DNA from 4 places in the Streptomyces sp. NPDC094143 genome. Region 2 is predicted to be linked to each of the others. Evidence: riboswitches for the same ligand, from Rfam matches in the RefSeq annotation. Region 2 holds a riboswitch; each other region holds the start of a gene.
The links. A riboswitch is a leader RNA that binds a small molecule or an ion and turns the genes downstream of it on or off. The one in region 2 is predicted to bind cobalamin.

Region 1: linked by a shared signal. The riboswitch ahead of ABTZ58_RS07300 (energy-coupling factor ABC transporter permease) and the one ahead of ABTZ58_RS21410 (ABC transporter substrate-binding protein) in region 2 are both predicted to bind cobalamin.
Region 3: linked by a shared signal. The riboswitch ahead of ABTZ58_RS22915 (cobalamin biosynthesis protein) and the one ahead of ABTZ58_RS21410 (ABC transporter substrate-binding protein) in region 2 are both predicted to bind cobalamin.
Region 4: linked by a shared signal. The riboswitch ahead of ABTZ58_RS39020 (ABC transporter substrate-binding protein) and the one ahead of ABTZ58_RS21410 (ABC transporter substrate-binding protein) in region 2 are both predicted to bind cobalamin.

The regions. Positions count from the first base shown of each region.
Region 1 is NZ_JBEOTZ010000004.1:164,352-168,275, reverse strand. Features, by position in the region: gene ABTZ58_RS07315 (ATP-binding cassette domain-containing protein) at 1-13, opposite strand, end outside; gene cbiQ (cobalt ECF transporter T component CbiQ) at 10-759, opposite strand; gene ABTZ58_RS07305 (energy-coupling factor ABC transporter substrate-binding protein) at 766-1,134, opposite strand; gene ABTZ58_RS07300 (energy-coupling factor ABC transporter permease) at 1,131-1,832, opposite strand; cobalamin riboswitch at 1,863-2,047, opposite strand; gene ABTZ58_RS07295 (serine/threonine-protein kinase) at 2,126-3,643, opposite strand; gene ABTZ58_RS07290 (MDR family MFS transporter) at 3,850-3,924, opposite strand, start outside.
Region 2 is NZ_JBEOTZ010000016.1:109,090-113,013, forward strand. Features, by position in the region: gene ABTZ58_RS21405 (FecCD family ABC transporter permease) at 425-1,477, opposite strand; gene ABTZ58_RS21410 (ABC transporter substrate-binding protein) at 1,474-2,493, opposite strand; cobalamin riboswitch at 2,564-2,753, opposite strand; gene ABTZ58_RS21415 (CoA-binding protein) at 2,836-3,246, shown strand; partial or broken gene ABTZ58_RS21420 (4-hydroxybenzoate 3-monooxygenase) at 3,476-3,924, shown strand, end outside.
Region 3 is NZ_JBEOTZ010000018.1:55,975-59,898, reverse strand. Features, by position in the region: gene ABTZ58_RS22920 (cobyric acid synthase) at 1-1,351, opposite strand, end outside; gene ABTZ58_RS22915 (cobalamin biosynthesis protein) at 1,348-2,289, opposite strand; cobalamin riboswitch at 2,393-2,531, opposite strand; gene ABTZ58_RS22910 (hypothetical protein) at 2,664-2,885, opposite strand; gene ABTZ58_RS22905 (inorganic phosphate transporter) at 2,918-3,924, opposite strand, start outside.
Region 4 is NZ_JBEOTZ010000079.1:6,863-10,786, forward strand. Features, by position in the region: gene ABTZ58_RS39005 (ATP-grasp domain-containing protein) at 1-165, shown strand, start outside; gene ABTZ58_RS39010 (MDR family MFS transporter) at 158-1,426, shown strand; gene ABTZ58_RS39015 (class I SAM-dependent methyltransferase) at 1,395-2,144, shown strand; cobalamin riboswitch at 2,199-2,380, shown strand; gene ABTZ58_RS39020 (ABC transporter substrate-binding protein) at 2,411-3,454, shown strand; gene ABTZ58_RS39025 (FecCD family ABC transporter permease) at 3,451-3,924, shown strand, end outside.

The DNA.
Region 1 (3,924 bases), on a different contig from region 2:
CGGGCTCGCTCATGTCAGCGGCCTCTCCAGGACGAAGGTGAGAGCGGTCAGTGCCACGAGCAGGGCACAACCGGCGGCCGTGAAGCGGGCGGAGACCCGGGCCTGAGGCACCAGCACGCGCAGGGTGCCGTCGTAGCCGCGCCCGGCGAGTCCGGCCTGCAGGCGGGCGGCCCGGTCGAAGGCCCTCACGAACGCGGTGGCGCCCAGCCCGGCCAGGGAACGCCATTCCGCGGCCCGGCTGGTGTGGCCGAGACGCGCGGCCTGGGCCTCCCGGATCCGCCGCACGGAGTCCAGCAGCAGGAAACTCATCCGGTACGTCACGAGCGCGACGTCGACGACCGGCGCGGGGACCCCGGCCCGGACCAGGCGCGGCAGCAGGTCGGACAGGGGGGTGGTGAAGGCGAACAGCAGCACGCCCAGGGAGGCCGCCGAGGTGCGCAGCAGCAACTCCCCGGCCCGGACGGGCCCGTCACCGGCGAGGGAGACGAAACCGTCAGGGCCGCCGATCCGGACGAGCAGCGGGAGCGCGCCGGTCACGCAGAAGCCCAGCGGCACCCGGTAGGCCCGCCACAGCCGCCGGCCCGGCACGCCCGCCGGCCCCAGCAGCAGCGCCAGGGCCGTCACCAGCACCAGCGCCGCGCCCGGCCAGGGCGGCAGCGAGATCGCGAGCACGGTGAGACCGAGCCCGAGCACGGCCTTGTCCACGGGGTGACGACGGCGCCAGCGACTGCTGTGCGCCGCCACGTCGATCGGCAGCACCCGGGTTCAGCCCTGACCGTCGGCGGACTTCCCGGCCGCGCCGGCGGGCGCGCTCCCGGCTTCCCGCTCCAGCGCGCGCTGTTCGCCCTGCCGGCGCCCGCGGCGCAGGCCGAAGTAGTAGGCGAGGACACCGGCGCCGAGAGCGGCCTGGAGGGAGAACAGGGCCGACTCGATCTCCCCGGACGGCGGTTCGTACAGCGGGGAGAACCACGGCTCGTAGCCCGGCTCGATCTCGGTGATCGCGGACTCCGCCTCACCGTCCGCGCCCGCGAACGGCTCCTCCTTGTGGTCACCGAGGCCGAGGGCCAGGGGCAGCACCGCGAGGGCGGCCACGACGAGCAGCAGCAGCAGGTTGATCTTCGTGTTCCGGCTCATCGCGCCACCGCCTCCGACTCGGTCCGAGCGCTCTTCGCGCCGGACAGCACGCCGAGCCGGGTCAGTTCGCCCTTGCTGGACTGCACCAGCAGCCGCATCACGAGCACCGTCAGCAGCCCTTCGCTGACCGCGAGCGGGATCTGGGTGACGGCGAAGATGGACCCGAACTTGCCCAGCGCGCCCAGGAACCCGCTGCCCGGGTCGGGGAAGGCGAGCGCCAGCTGCACGCTGGTGACGCAGTAGGTGGACAGGTCGGCGACGAACGCCCCGCAGAACACGGTCACCATGAGCGGCACGTCGTACCGGCGCAGCAGCCGGTAGACGGCGTAGCCGGCCCAGGGCCCGACGATCGCCATGGAGAAGACGTTGGCGCCGAGCGTGGTCAGCCCGCCGTGCGCCAGCAGCAGCGCCTGGAAGAGCAGGGTGATGGTGCCCAGCACCGCCATGACGGGCGGCCGGAACAGCATGGCCCCCAGGCCGGTGCCCGTGGGATGGGAGCAACTTCCGGTGACGGACGGCAGCTTCAGGGCCGACAGGACGAAGGTGAAGGCGCCGGAGGCACCGAGGAGCAGGGTGCTCTCGGGGTGCTCGCGCACCTCACGGGTGAGTGACCGGACTCCGTGGACGACGAACGGCGCCGACGCGACGCCCCAGGCGGCCGCGTGCACCGGAGGCAGAAAACCCTCGGCTATGTGCATGGCTCAGCAGACCCTCTCCAGCACCTCGTGGATGGTTGACGCGCCTTGGCCGGTCTCCTGGCTGACGGGTACCACCGCCCGAACTCCGCCTTCCCGGGTCACGAGGACCCAGTGGCTGCCCGCGAGGGCCGGAGCCGGACTTCCCGATTCACAGTGGCGAGGGCCGCACCGGCATCACACCGGATTTCCCGTTCACCAAGGCGTGGTGACAATAAGGCCGGGATCAGGGCGATGACAAGCCGCCCCAGGGGGCGCGCGAGGGGGCGCCCGCTCGCGCACCGGCGCAGGCCCGCTCAGTCCTCGCCCTCGTCGTCCTCGTCCTCCCCGCCGTCCGCGGGGACGTGGGGAGGCCGCTGCCCCGGCTGCTCCACCTGCTCCGCGCCGCCCGCGCCCGGCTCCCGCGCCGGGCTCGACGGGCCGGGCGTCGGCTCGGCCGGGCCCGGGGCGGCGGGCGCCTCGGAAGACGGGGTGACATCGCCCACGGTGCCGACGGCCGGCGTCACGCCGGTGCCCGCGGTGGACGTGACCGGACCGGCGGAGGCTCCCGACCTCGGCTCCGCGGAGGCCGCCGGACTGCTCGCCGACGGCGAGGCGTCGGGTTCGGTGCCCTTCGTCGCGGTGTCCTCGGGCGCGAACCACACCATGCCGAGGTACATCGCCGCGAGGAAGAGAGCCGCGGCGGCGGCCGTGACGGCCAGGCGCGACCGGCCGTCCGAGCCGCCCCGCGCACGGCTGCCCGGACCGCCCTGCGCACGGCTGCCCGGACCGCCCTGCGCACGGCTGCCCGCTCCGCCCTGCGGACCGCCGCCCGGGCCGCCCCGCGGTGCCGCGCGGCGGGCCCGCCCGCCCGGGGCGGTGCGCGACCCGGTGGGCAGCGCGTATGTGGCCGGGGCGCCGGTCCCGGCCCGCGGGTAGGCCGCCGGCGCCGGGGACGGGACCGGGGAGGCCGTCGGGGGCGTGGCTTCCGGCAGCGGCTCGGGCCGCCCCTGCCAGGCGCCGCCGGCGAACCACTCGGCGGCCTGCTGGGCCGACGGCCGGTCCTCGGGCTGCTTGGCGAGCAGTCCCAGCAGGTAGTTCTCGAACGCCGGCGGGAGACCGGCGACGCCGAGTTCGCGGGGCGGCACGGGCGCGGCGTCGAGATGCTGGTGCAGGAGCGCGACGGCGGTGTCGGCCTGGAACGGCGGGCGGCCGCTGAGCAGCTGGTAGAGCACGCAGCCCAGCGAGTACATGTCGGAGGCGGGGCCGGCCGGCTGCCCGAGGGCGCGCTCCGGCGCGAGGTAGAGGCCGGTGCCGACGATCTGCCCGGTCGCGGTGAGCGCGGCGCCGGGGTCGTCGAGGAAGCGGGCGATGCCGAAGTCGCCGATCTTCAGGGTGCCGTGGTGGTCCAGCAGGAGGTTGGCGGGCTTGATGTCGCGGTGCACGATGCCCTGCCCGTGCGCGGCGGCGAGCCCCGCGGCGGCCTGGGCGGCGAGGTCGGCCACCCGGCCGGCCGGGAGTGCGCCCGACGCGGCGAGCACCCCGGCGAGGCTGTCGCCCTCGACCAGCTCCATCACCAGGTACAGCCGGTTGTCGTACTCGCCGAAGTCGAGCACGCCGACCAGGTTCGGGTGGTTGAGACGCCCGGCGGTCTGGGCCTCCAGGCGGAACCGGGAGGCCGCCGTGGCGTCGGTGTCCTGGGGCAGCAGCAGCTTGACGGCCACCGCTCGGGCGAGCGTCTCGTCGTACGCCCGCCAGACCTCTCCCATTCCACCGCGCCCGATCTCAACATCCAGCCGGTAGCGGCCCGCTAGCAGCACTCGTCCTCGTCTCATGCAGGTGGGAAGTTCTTTGCCGCAGCCCGAACTCCCCGTGGTCGCACGGGGATTGGTGGGGGGTGCCACAGCCGACCCAGGATACTGGCGCCGGATGATCATTGTGCTCCGCGGCGGTGAGCCGCACGGTACGGCCCCCTCGACAGCCGGGGCGCGTGCGACGTCGCACTCCGGGGGTGCGTCCGCGGGGGAGGGGGGAGCCCGGATCACTCCGCCCGGGGCGCCCCCTCCTCCCTGCCCGTACCGTCCTGCCGGTCCTCTCTGTGTTCCCGGCGCGGCAG
Region 2 (3,924 bases):
CGCCCGGGCCCCTCGGCCCCTTCACCTCGCGCCTCGCCAGCCGGTCGCCCGGGCCACTCAACCCCCTCGCCCGACGCCTCGCCGGCACGGAGCCCAGCCCGCTCAGCCCCCTCGCCCCGTGCCCCACCGGCACGGCGGCCGACCCGCCCAGGCCCCTCGACCCGCCCGGCCCGCACCTCGCCGGCATAGCGACCGGCCCGCTCAGCCCCCTCGCCCCGTGCCTCACCGGCACGGCGGTCGGCCCGCTCAGCCCCCTCGCCCCGTGCCTCGCCGGCACGGCGGCCGTCCCGCCCGGGCCTCTCGCCTCGCGCCTCGCCGGCACGCAGCCCAGCCCGCTCAGCCCCCTCGCCCCGCGCCTCGCCGGCACGGCCCCCGGTCCGCCCGGCCCGGCGGCCGGTGCTGTCCGCCGATGGCTCCGCCCCCGTCACCCTGCCCTCCGTGTCCGGTACAGCACGGCCACGAACGCCGGGACCCCGATCAGGGAGGTCACGACGCCCACCGGCACCTCCCGGGGATCAAGGACGGTCCGGGCCAGCGTGTCCACCCACACCAGGAACACCGCACCGGCCAGCGCCGTGACCGGCAGCAGCCGGGCGTGCCCGGGCCCGGCCAGTGCCCGGGCGGCGTGCGGCAGGACCAGCCCGACGAAGCCGATCGCCCCGGCCGAGCTGACCAGCGCCGCCGTGAGCAGGGCCGTGACGCACAGCAGCACCAGGCGGGTGCGGGCCACGGACACCCCGAGCGCGGCCGCCGCGTCCCGCCCGAAGGCGAAGGCGTCGAGGGTACGGGCGTACGCGAGGCACACCACCAGGGCCACGGCCAGCACGGCCAGGCACAGCCACACGTCGGTCCAGCCGACGCCGCCGAGGGAGCCGAGGAGCCAGAACAGCACACCCCGGGTCGTCTCGGCGTCGGCGGAGGTCATCACCACGAAGGACGTGAGCGCCGAGAACAGCTGCATGGCGGCGACCCCGGCGAGGACCACCCGGTCGGTGGTGCCGCCCAGGGTGTGGCTGAGCAGCAGGACCAGCGCGAAGGAGACCAGGGCCCCGAGGAAGGCGCCCGCGGAGACGGAGACGGCGCCGCCGCCCGCGCCGAGCACGACCACGAGCACCGCGCCGGTGGAGGCGCCCGAGGAGACCCCCAGCACGAAGGGGTCGGCGAGCGGGTTGCGCAGCAGCGACTGCATCACCGCCCCGCACACGGCGAGTCCGGCCCCGCACACGGCGGCGAGCAGGGTGCGCGGCAGCCGCAGCTGCCAGACGATGCCGGCCCGGATCGGCGTCAGGTCCGAGTCGCCGAGGCCGAGATGGGCGGCCACCACGGACCACACGTCACCGACCCCGATGTCGGCGGGGCCGATGGTGATGGCGACGGCGAGGGAGGCGGCGAGCGCGACGACCCCGGCTGCTCCCAGCGCGAGCCCGGTCCGGCGGTGGGGCCGGACCCCGGCGTCCGCGAGACCCTTGGCGGTCACTTCACCAGCCCGAAGCGGCGCAGCCCGGCGGCGACCTGCTCCACGCCCTCGACCGTGCGGATGGTCGGGTTCATGGCCTGCCCGCTGAGCAGCACGTACCGCTTGTGCCGGACCGCGTCCATGTTCTTCGTGGCCGGGTTGGACTCCAGGAAGGCGATCTTCTTCGCGGCCGACTCGGCGGTCTGCGACTTGCGGGTCAGATCGCCGATGACGAGGACGTCGGGGTCGCGGTCGGCGACCGTCTCCCAGTTGATCTGCGGCCACTCCTCGTGCGTGTCGTCGAAGACGTTCTTCGCGCCGAGGGAGCGGGTGATGATGCCGGGCGCACCGCAGCAGCCCGCCATGTAGGGCGACTCGGAGTTGGCGAACCAGTACAGGAGGGTGACGTCGGAGGCGTCGACGCCCGCGGTGGCCTTGGCCATGCGCTGCCGGAGGGAGGCCACCAGGGCGTCACCGCGCTCCTTCACCCCGAAGACCGCCGCGAGGTCCCGCACTTCGCCGTAGACGGCGTCCATGCCGAGCGCCTTGGTGCGAGCGCCGTCGCCGCCGCCGGAGTTGTCCTCCCCGGCGCAGTCGGCCGGGGAGACGTACGTGGGCACGCCGAGCTTCTCGAACTGTTCGCGGGTGGCGACTCCGCCCTGGCCGAGGGTGGAGACGAAGGAGGCGGTGACGAAGTCCGGGCCGGCGTCCAGGACCCGTTCGAAGGAGGGGTTGCCGTCGGCGATGCGCGGCACCGTCGCGTCGGCCTTCTCCAGCCCCTTCATCACGGGGTCGGTCCAGGTGGCGGTGCCCGCGAGGCGGTCGGCGAGGCCGAGGGAGAGCAGGATCTCCGTGGTGCCCTGGTTGAGGGAGACGGCGTGCCGGGGCGGGGCCTGGACGCGTACCTCGTGGCCGCAGTTGACGAGGGTGACGGCGGCGGCCTTCGCGTCGGCGGGCCTCGCGTCGCCACAGCCGGTCAGGAGGAGGGAGCCGGCCGCGAGCAGCACGGCGGCACGGGCGGGTGGGGCGAGGGGCACGGGAACCAGTCCTCAGTCGTCGAGGGCCCGATCGCGGAGCCCGGTCGTACGGTGCTCCCCCGCCGCGCACCGGCCGCGGGGGCCGCCAGCAGGTCTTCGGACTCGGGTTCACCCGGATCGGAGCGCCTTCCCGGACGTCCGTGCAGGAGTCCAGTGGCCGAGGCCCCGCCCGTCCCCCTCACCGCTGCGCGTCAGTTCCGGATTTCCACCGGATTCCCTGACCCACGTACATGGGTTCGACTGGCCTCGGCAAGCTATCACGGCGGCTTCCGGGGAATCACCGCGCGCCCCGCGTCGTTGCCCGGACAGCAGTTCAGCCACGACGTTCCGAGGAGGCCGCCGGTGTACGGCGACGAGGCAACGGTCCGCAGGATTCTCAACGACCTCGGCGACACCTGGGCCGTGGTGGGCCTGTCGTCGAACCGGCAGCGCGCGGCGTACGGCGTCGCGGCCGTGCTCCAGCGCTTCGGCAAGCGAGTCGTGCCGGTACACCCGAAGGCCGAGACGGTGCACGGCGAGCAGGGGTACGCGAGCCTGGCGGACATCCCCTTCGGCGTGGACGTCGTGGACGTCTTCGTCAACAGCGAGCTGGCCGGAGCCGTCGCGGACGAGGCGGTCGCCAAGGGCGCGAAGGGCGTCTGGTTCCAGCTGGGCGTCGTCGACGAGGCGGCGTACGAGCGGACCCGCGCCGCGGGCCTGGAGATGGTGATGGACCGCTGCCCGGCGATCGAGATCCCACGACTCGGGCGGTGACCGCGTCTCGGATGGCGACCGCGTCTCGGATGGCGACCGCACACGGACGATGACCCCGCTCGGGCGATGACCGCAACCCGGGCCGGTGACCGTCACGGCTCCCCGTCGCCGGGCGGGGAAGCGGTGCCCCCCGTCCGGCCGTCGCGCGGGTGCCCGCGCGCTGACACCGGCTCCATAATGAGCGGCATGGCCTACCCCCCCGCCGCCCGTCAACTCCGGCGCCCCGCAACGCTTCCCGGTCGTCGTCGTGGGCGCCGGACCCGCCGGTCTGACCGTCGGCAACATCCTGCGCGCCGCCGGGGTGGACTGCCTGGTGCTGGAGACCGAGACCCGGGAGTTCATCGAACAGCGGCCCCGGGCCGGGGTCATCGAGGAATGGGCCGTACGGGGCCTGGAGAAGCGTGGCCTCGCCCGCAACCTGCTGGACCGGGCGGAGCTGCACACCGCGTGCGAGTTCCGCTTCGACGGGGAGCGCTACCGCTTCTCCTACGGCGAGCTGACGGGCAGCCATCACTTCGTCTACCCGCAGCCGCTGCTGGTGACGGACCTGGTCCGCGAGTACGCCGACGTGCGCGGCGGCCGGATCCGCTTCGGCGTCCGGGACGTACGGCTCCACGACCTCGACTCCGACCGGCCCTCGGTGTCCTACGTCTGCCCAGACACGGGTGAACGGCAGGT
Region 3 (3,924 bases), on a different contig from region 2:
GCACGAAACGGCGGCCCGCGGCGGCCGCCACCTCGCGCAGGAACGCCCGCCGGAAGCCGTCCGACTCCAGTGAGCCGTGCCAGTGGGTGCCCCAGGTCTGGCCGACCCGGCAGCCGTCCAGGAAGGGTTCACCACCGGTGACGTCGGCGACCCCGTGGTGGATCTCGTAGCCCTCGACCCGCTCCCCGAGGGCCTCGCCCTCCGGCCGGGTGAGGGTCTTCTCGCGGGCGAACCGCACCCGCACGGGCAGGATGCCCAGCCCGTCGACCCGGCCCCGGCGGCTCTCCACGTCGTCCTCGATGTGCTCGCCGAGGATCTGGAAGCCGCCGCAGACGCCGAGCACCGGCCGCTGCTCGGCGGCCCTGCGCACCAGGGCGTCGGCGAGCCCCCGCTCGCGCAGCCAGTCCAGCGCGCGGACCGTCCCTCGGGTGCCGGGCACGATGACGAGGTCGGCGTCGGCCAGCTCCTCCGGCCGGTCCACGAACCGCACCACGACACCGGGTTCGGCGGCCAGCGCGTCGACGTCCGTGAAGTTGGACATGAGGGGGACCGCGCACACGGCGACACGCAGCACGTCCTGTCCGACGGGCGGCGCGACGACGGACTCGCGCACCGCACCGCGCAGGGACACCCGCAGCCCGTCCTCCTCGTCGATCCCGAGCCCGTGCCGGAAGGGCAGCACGCCGTACGTCCGCCGCCCCGTGAGGCCCTGGAGCATCTCCAGCCCGGGCTCCAGCAGGGAGACGTCCCCGCGGAACTTGTTGACCAGGAACCCGGCGACGCGCTCCTGGTCCTCGCGGGACAGCAGCGCCACCGTCCCGAAGAACGAGGCGAAGACACCGCCCCGGTCGATGTCGCCCACGACGAGCACCGGGAGCCCGGCGTTCCGGGCGATGCCCATGTTGACGATGTCGGTCCGCCGCAGGTTGATCTCGGCGGGAGAACCGGCCCCCTCACAGATCACCGCGTCATACGTGCCCCGCAACTGCTCCAGACAGTCCAGCACCGTCCCGAGCAGCTTCCGCTGCCGCCCGCCGTGGTAGCCGCGCGCGCTCATCTCGCCGACCGGCTTGCCCAGCAGCACGACCTGACTGCTCTGCTCGCCACCGGGCTTGAGCAGCACGGGGTTCATCAGCGCGGTCGGCTCGACCCGGCAGGCCTGTGCCTGCATGGCCTGCGCCCGCCCGATCTCGGCGCCCTCCCGCGTCACGAAGGAGTTCAGGGACATGTTCTGCGCCTTGAAGGGCGCGACCTTGACGCCCTGACGCACCAGCCACCGGCAGATCCCGGCCGTCACGACGCTCTTGCCCGCGTCGGAGGTGGTCCCGGCGACGAGAAGCCCACCGCTCATGACGTACGCCCCTTCGTGATGTGGCGCGCGGCGACACAGACGCCGAGCGCGAGCCAGCCGACGCGGCGGGACAGCCGCACGGCCCGTTCGACGTCCCGGATGCCGACGCCCCGCCCCGCCTCGTTGAGCACGGGCCGGTGCTCCACCCGCCCGCCGTACGACAGGGTCCCGCCCAGCCGCACCCCGAGCGCCCCCGCGAACGAGGCCTCCACGGGGCCGGCGTTGGGGCTCGGGTGCTGCGCGGCGTCCGCCCGCCAGGCGCGCACGGCGCCGCGCGGATCCGGCCCGGCCAGCGTCGCCAGGACGGCCGTCAGCCGCGCCCCCGGCCACCCCATGACGTCGTCCAGCCGCGCGGAGGCCCACCCGAAGCGGCGGTAACGGGCCGACTTGTGCCCGACCATGGCGTCCAGGGTGTTGACGGCCCGGAACCCGAGCAGCCCCGGCACCCCGCCCAGGGCCCCCCACACCAGTGCCCCCACCACCGCGTCGGAGGTGTTCTCGGCGACGGACTCGACCACGGCCCGGGCAATGCCGTCGGCGTCCAGGGCCTGCGGGTCGCGTCCGCACAGATGCGGCAGCCGCGCCCGGGCCGCCTCGACGTCGCCCGCCTCCAGGGCACGTCCGATGGTCCGCGCCTCGCGCGCGAGTGAAGTCCCCCCGACGACGGCCCAGGTGGCGGCACCGGTGAGCGCGACGGAGGCGACGGCGGAGGACCGCACCGCACGCTGGGCGACAGCCCCCAGCGCGACGGCGCCTGACGCGCACACCCCGGCGTGCAGCGCGCCCCACCCGCGGTGGTCCCGCCACACCACTCGTTCCACGGCACCCGCGGCCCGCCCGAACGCGGCGACCGGATGCCCTCGGCGGGGGTCGCCGAGCAGCAGGTCACCGATCAGGCCGGCGGCGGCACCGTACGCGAAGACGCGACCGGCACCCATGGGGTCAGCCGCCCAACGGGGCAGGCAGGGGTGGGGTGCTGAACCTCGATCGGCAGCCGCGCATGGCGATACGTGTCCTCACTCAGGGTGTCCGCGCCCTGGTTCGACGTGACCGGCGGTGAGAGTTCCTGGCTCCCGGGGATGGCTACCCCGGTGACAGTGGCGGGACCGCGCCGGACTCGCACCGGCTTCCTCTCCTGCCGCCGTACTGGCCCCGGAAGTCCACCACGGGCGCGAACCGCCGTCAACTTGCCCTTGACCTGCGAGGGGAGAGTGTGGAGAACCCCACACCGTCCCTTTCGCACACACGACGACCGGGCGGCACGGGACCGAGGTCCCGTGCCGCCCGGCGGACACGATGTGCGGTCGGGCCGTCAGGCCACGATCAGGTAGATGCCGTACCCCACGGCCGCCGCGCACGCGGCGAAGCACGCGTAGGCGCCCGTCACCGCCAGGCCCGCGGACCCGCCCTGCGCCACCGCCCGTTCGCGGCGCGACAGACCGGTGATGCCGAGGGTGAACAGCCCCACGAGGGCCACGGTGACCACGAGGCTGACGCCGAAGACGGAGCCGAGCGCCGCCCAGTCGATCTTCATCTCTGCTTCTTCCTTGTAACCGGTGGGCGGGGTCAGACCGTGGTGGTCGTGGTGGGCGTCCGCTCGGCGGCCGCCTGGGCGGGGAACGTCGGGACGTCGCCGGCCGTGGGGCCCGCGGGCGGCGGCGTCACCGCGGCCATCGCCGCGGTCACCACGCCGGCCGGCTCCTCGTCGGCTTCGGCGCCGGCGTCGTTGACGTTGGTGTGGTCGACGACCTCACGCCGGGAGAGCTTCCAGATCGCCGCGGAGGAGGCGACGAGGAAGACGGCCACCACGGCGGTGCCCCAGTTCCCGAAGCCGGTGACGTACTCGGCGAGCGCGCCCACCAGGGCGGCCGCCGGCAGGGTCAGGCCCCAGGCGACGAACATCCGCGTCGCGGTCGACCAGCGGACGACACCGCCCTTGCGGCCGAGGCCCGCGCCCATCACCGCGCCGGACACGGAGTGGGTGGTGGAGAGGGAGAAGCCGAGGTGCGAGGAGGCCAGGATGACCGTGGCCGCGCTGGTCTGGGCGGCGAAGCCCTGCTGCGGCCGGAGGTCGGTCAGGCCCTTGCCCATGGTCCGGATGATGCGCCAGCCGCCCAGGTAGGTGCCGAGCGCGATCGCGATGCCCGCGGAGAGGATGACCCACATGGGCGGGTCGGAGTCGGGGGCGACGGCGCCGCCGGCGACCAGGGCCAGGGTGATGACACCCATCGTCTTCTGCGCGTCGTTGGTGCCGTGCGCCAGGGAGACCAGGCCCGCCGAGGCGATCTGGCCGGCCCGGTAGCCCTTCTCGGACGCCTTGCCGTCGGCCTTGCGGCCCAGCGAGTACGTCAGCCGCGTGGCCAGCATCGCCGCGACGCCCGCCACCAGCGGGGCGGCGACCGCCGGGATGAGCACCTTGGTCACCAGCACGTCGCCGTGCACCGCGCCGACGCCCGCCGAGGCGATCGTGGCGCCGATCAGACCGCCCATGAGGGCGTGCGAGGAACTGGACGGCAGGCCGACCAACCACGTCAGCAGGTTCCACAGGATCGCGCCGACCAGGGCGGCGAAGA
Region 4 (3,924 bases), on a different contig from region 2:
GTCGGCGACCGCATCGAGCACCTGGCCGACAGCCGCGGATACGCCGGCATCGTCTACGCGGAAGCAGAGACGGCCGAGCTGGCCACGCACCATGCGGTGGCCGCCGCCAACGCCTTACGCGTGCTGACGGAGCCGTTCCCGCGGACCGGGAACGGCGGTGGCTGACCACGCAGCGGGCGGGAAGGGCCTGCGATCCGCGCTGTCCACGTTCGACGGATCGCTGCGTTTCCTGCTGCTCAGCTCGTTTCTGATCCCGCTCGGCAGCTTCATGGTGCTGCCGTTCATGTCGGTGTTCCTGCACGAACGGCTCGACATGGGACTCGGCACGGTCGGCGTCGTCTTGGCCGTGGCCTCCCTCGTGCAGTTCTCCGGCGGGATCTTCGGCGGCGCCCTGGCGGACCGCATCGGACTGCGCCGCACCATGCTGTGGGCGCTGATCATCCGCACAGCCGGGTTCGTGGGCCTGTTGCTGGCCCTGCGCTGGCCGCCTCTGGCCGTCGGAGCGCTCATCCTGACGTGCTGCGGCGCCGCGTTGTACCTGCCCGCCAACAAGGCCTACCTCGTGCACGGCGTGGACGACGAGCGCCGGCCCGTGTTCCTGTCGGCGGGCAACGCGGCGCTCAACGCGGGGATGGCGGTGGGGCCGGTGGTGGCGGGGCCATTCGTGCTGTCCTCTCCGGGCTGGCTGTTCGTGGCCGTCACAGCGCTGTTCGTCCTGGTCACCGCGGGCCACGCCCGCCTCCCTGACCTCAAGGCCGGTCAAGAGCCGGGTCCGGAGCCAGGCGCAGGCGCGCGGGGGTTGCTCGCCGGAGTGGCGGTGTTGCCCTTCGCCGCCAACGCGCTCGCTTTCTACCTGTACTTCCACTTCCAGCACTTCCTGGCGGTGTACGCCGTCGAGCGGGCGTCCAGCGCGTTCTACAGCCTGGTCCTGCTGCTCTGCTTCACCCTGGTCATCGTCGTCCAGCCCTTGGCGTCCGGTCTGATCCGGCGCATGCCCTATGCGACGGCCCTCACGGTCGGCTTCACGGGCCTGGCGGCCGGGCTGGCCGTGCTGGCGGTCGGCACCCGGCCGGCCCTGCTGGCGGGCGGAACCCTGATCACTCTGGGTGACATTGTCCTCTTCTTGAAGAACGACCTGGAGGCACTGCGCCGCAGCCGGCGCTCGGACGCCGTGGTCTTCGGCCAGCAGCGGCTGGCCGCGGGACTCGGTGCCTGTGCCAGCGGAGTACTGGGCGGGCAGCTCTACAGGCTCACCGGCCACGCCGGAAACGACGGCTGGTTCTGGCTGCTGGCCGCCGTGCAGTGCCTGCTGCTTCCCGCCGCACTGCTGGCGTTCCGCGACCGCACACCGCACTGCCACCCGCACGATGACGACGAAGGAGCACTGAAGCCGCATGACACGGACGGGCGGGTTCCAGGACGATGACTTCTGGACCGAGTTTTACGACTTCCTCTTCTCCGAACAGCGCTACGCGCAGGCCGAGGACCTCCTCAACACCTCTCCCCTGCTGGCCTTCCCCGCAGGCGCCCGGGTGCTGGACCTGTGCTGCGGCCCCGGTGTGTTCACTGTTCCGCTCGCCCGCCGCGGCCACGACGTCACCGGGGTCGACCTGAGCCCCGCCATGCTGGACCGGGCGCGCAAACGGTCGGCCGACGCAGGCGAGCGGGTCACTTATGTACAGGCCGACGCACGCGCATACGAGGCGCCCGGCTGCTTCGACGTCGTCCTCAACATGTTCACCTCCTTCGGCTACTTCGAGGATCCGGCCGATAACGCCCACGTACTGCGCACCATGTACACCTGCCTGGCCCCCGGCGGGATCCTGGTCCTGGACCTGGCCGGCAAGGAACTGCTGGCCCGCAAGGTCACCCCGCCGAAGGTGGTGCAGCGGGGTGAGGACCTGATGGTGCAGACCGACACCGTGCTGGACGACTGGGCGAGGTTGCGCAGCGACTGGGTCCTGGTCCGGGGCGAGCGGATCACGCGGGCCAGCCTGGTGTGGTTCGTGTACAGCGCAGTCGAGTTGCGGCGGATGGTCGAGGAGGCGGGATTCAGCCGGGTGGAGGTCTTCGGCGGCTTCGACGGCCGCCCCTACGACGAGAACGCCGAACGGCTGATACTGCGGGCAGTGCGCGAGGCGTGAAGGCCGCGCAGGGGCGCTCGGGCATGTTCGCACGCCCTTTTGGCCGCTTGTCGGCAGACCGTAGTATCAGCGGGTCATCACCGCGACGGGAGACAGGAAGCCGGTGCGAATCCGGCACGGTCCCGCCACTGTGACCGGGGAGTGCACCCTTCAACACGCCACTGCGTGCCGCGCGGGAAGGCAAAGGGGAGCGTCGATCCGGGAGTCAGGACACTGGCCTGTCGCGGGCCCGTTCCGAGGAGCGCGGACTCCCCAGGAGGCTTCACGTGTACGACGGCACGTCCCGTCCCCCGCTGTTCACCCCTGCCCGCCGACGCCGTGCCCTGCGCGCGACGGCCGCGGCCGTGGCACTGTCGGCGTCACTGCTGACCGCCGGCTGCGGATCGTCTCAAGACACCGCCCAGGACACGAAAGCCACGGCCCCGGCGGCCGGCGGCTTCCCCGTCACCGTCGACAACTGCGGCGTGAAGACGACGTACGACAAGGCGCCCGAGCGTGTCGTCACCATCCACCAGCACCCGGCGGAACTCATGCTCTCCCTGGGCCTGAAGGACCGCATGGTCGGCACCGCCTTCCCCGACTCCGCCGTCCTGCCCGAGCTGAAGAGGGATTACGAGTCCATCCCCGAATTGGCGAAGAAGGAGCCGTCCTTCGAGACCGTCCTGGAGGCCGAGCCGGACCTCGTCTACGGCGGCTACGGCAGCGCCTTCGCCGAGCACGAGGGCCGCTCCCGCGAGGCGTTCGCCGACGCCGGCATCGACACGCACCTCAACGGCGAGTACTGCGGTAAGAAGCGCGTGACGATGCAGGACACCTACGACGAGGTCCGCAGCGTCGGCAAGGTTTTCGGCGTACCCGACCGCGCGAACAGACTAATCGCCGACCTTCAGGCACGGGTCGACAAAGCCACCAGCGCCGTCAAGGGCAAGCCCCAGGTGTCCGTGTTCGTCTACGACAGCGGCGACAAGACCGCCTTCACCGCGGGCGGCAAGAGCCTGGGCACCGAACTGATCCGTCTGGGCGGCGGCCGAAACGTCTTCGCCGATCTCGACGCCGTCTTCGGTGACGTCTCCTGGGAGCAGGTCGTCGAGCGCAGACCAGAAGTCATCGCGATCTACGACTATGCGGGCGCCGGAAGCGTCGAGCAGAAGAAGAAGTTCTTGCTCGCTCAGCCCGCTCTGAAGGACGTGCCCGCCATCAGGAACAAGCGGTTCGTCGTGCTGCCGCTGACCGCGACGCTGGTGGGCGTGCGGTCCGCCTACGCGGTGGAGGACCTGGCGCGCGGCATCCATCCCGAGAGCTTCGCGTGAGGGCCCCGGTCACCGAGACCGCCGCCGGGCGGGCCGTGCGACCGGAGAAGTGGGACAACAGGCGGGTCGGTCCGGCCGGTTTCACCGTCACGCTCGTCGTCCTGGCCGTCCTGCTGGTGGTCTCCGCCACGGCGGGCTTGGCGATCGGTTCGGTTCAGGTGCCGCCCGGCCAGGTGTGGGGCATCGCGACGCACGCGCTGGGCGCCGACTGGGTGGAGCCGGACTGGTCGCGGGCGCGGGAGACCATCGTGCTGGACGTCCGCGTGCCACGCGTCCTTCTCGGGGCCGTGGCCGGCGCCGGACTCGCGGTCGTGGGCAGCGCCCTGCAGGCTCTGATCCGCAACCCGCTCGCCGAGCCCTACCTGCTCGGCGTCTCCTCCGGGGCATCGCTGGGCGCCGTCGTGGTGATCGTCTTCGGCGTTTCGGTGTTCGGGCCGGTGTCGCTGTCCGTTGCCGCGTTCGCGGGCGCG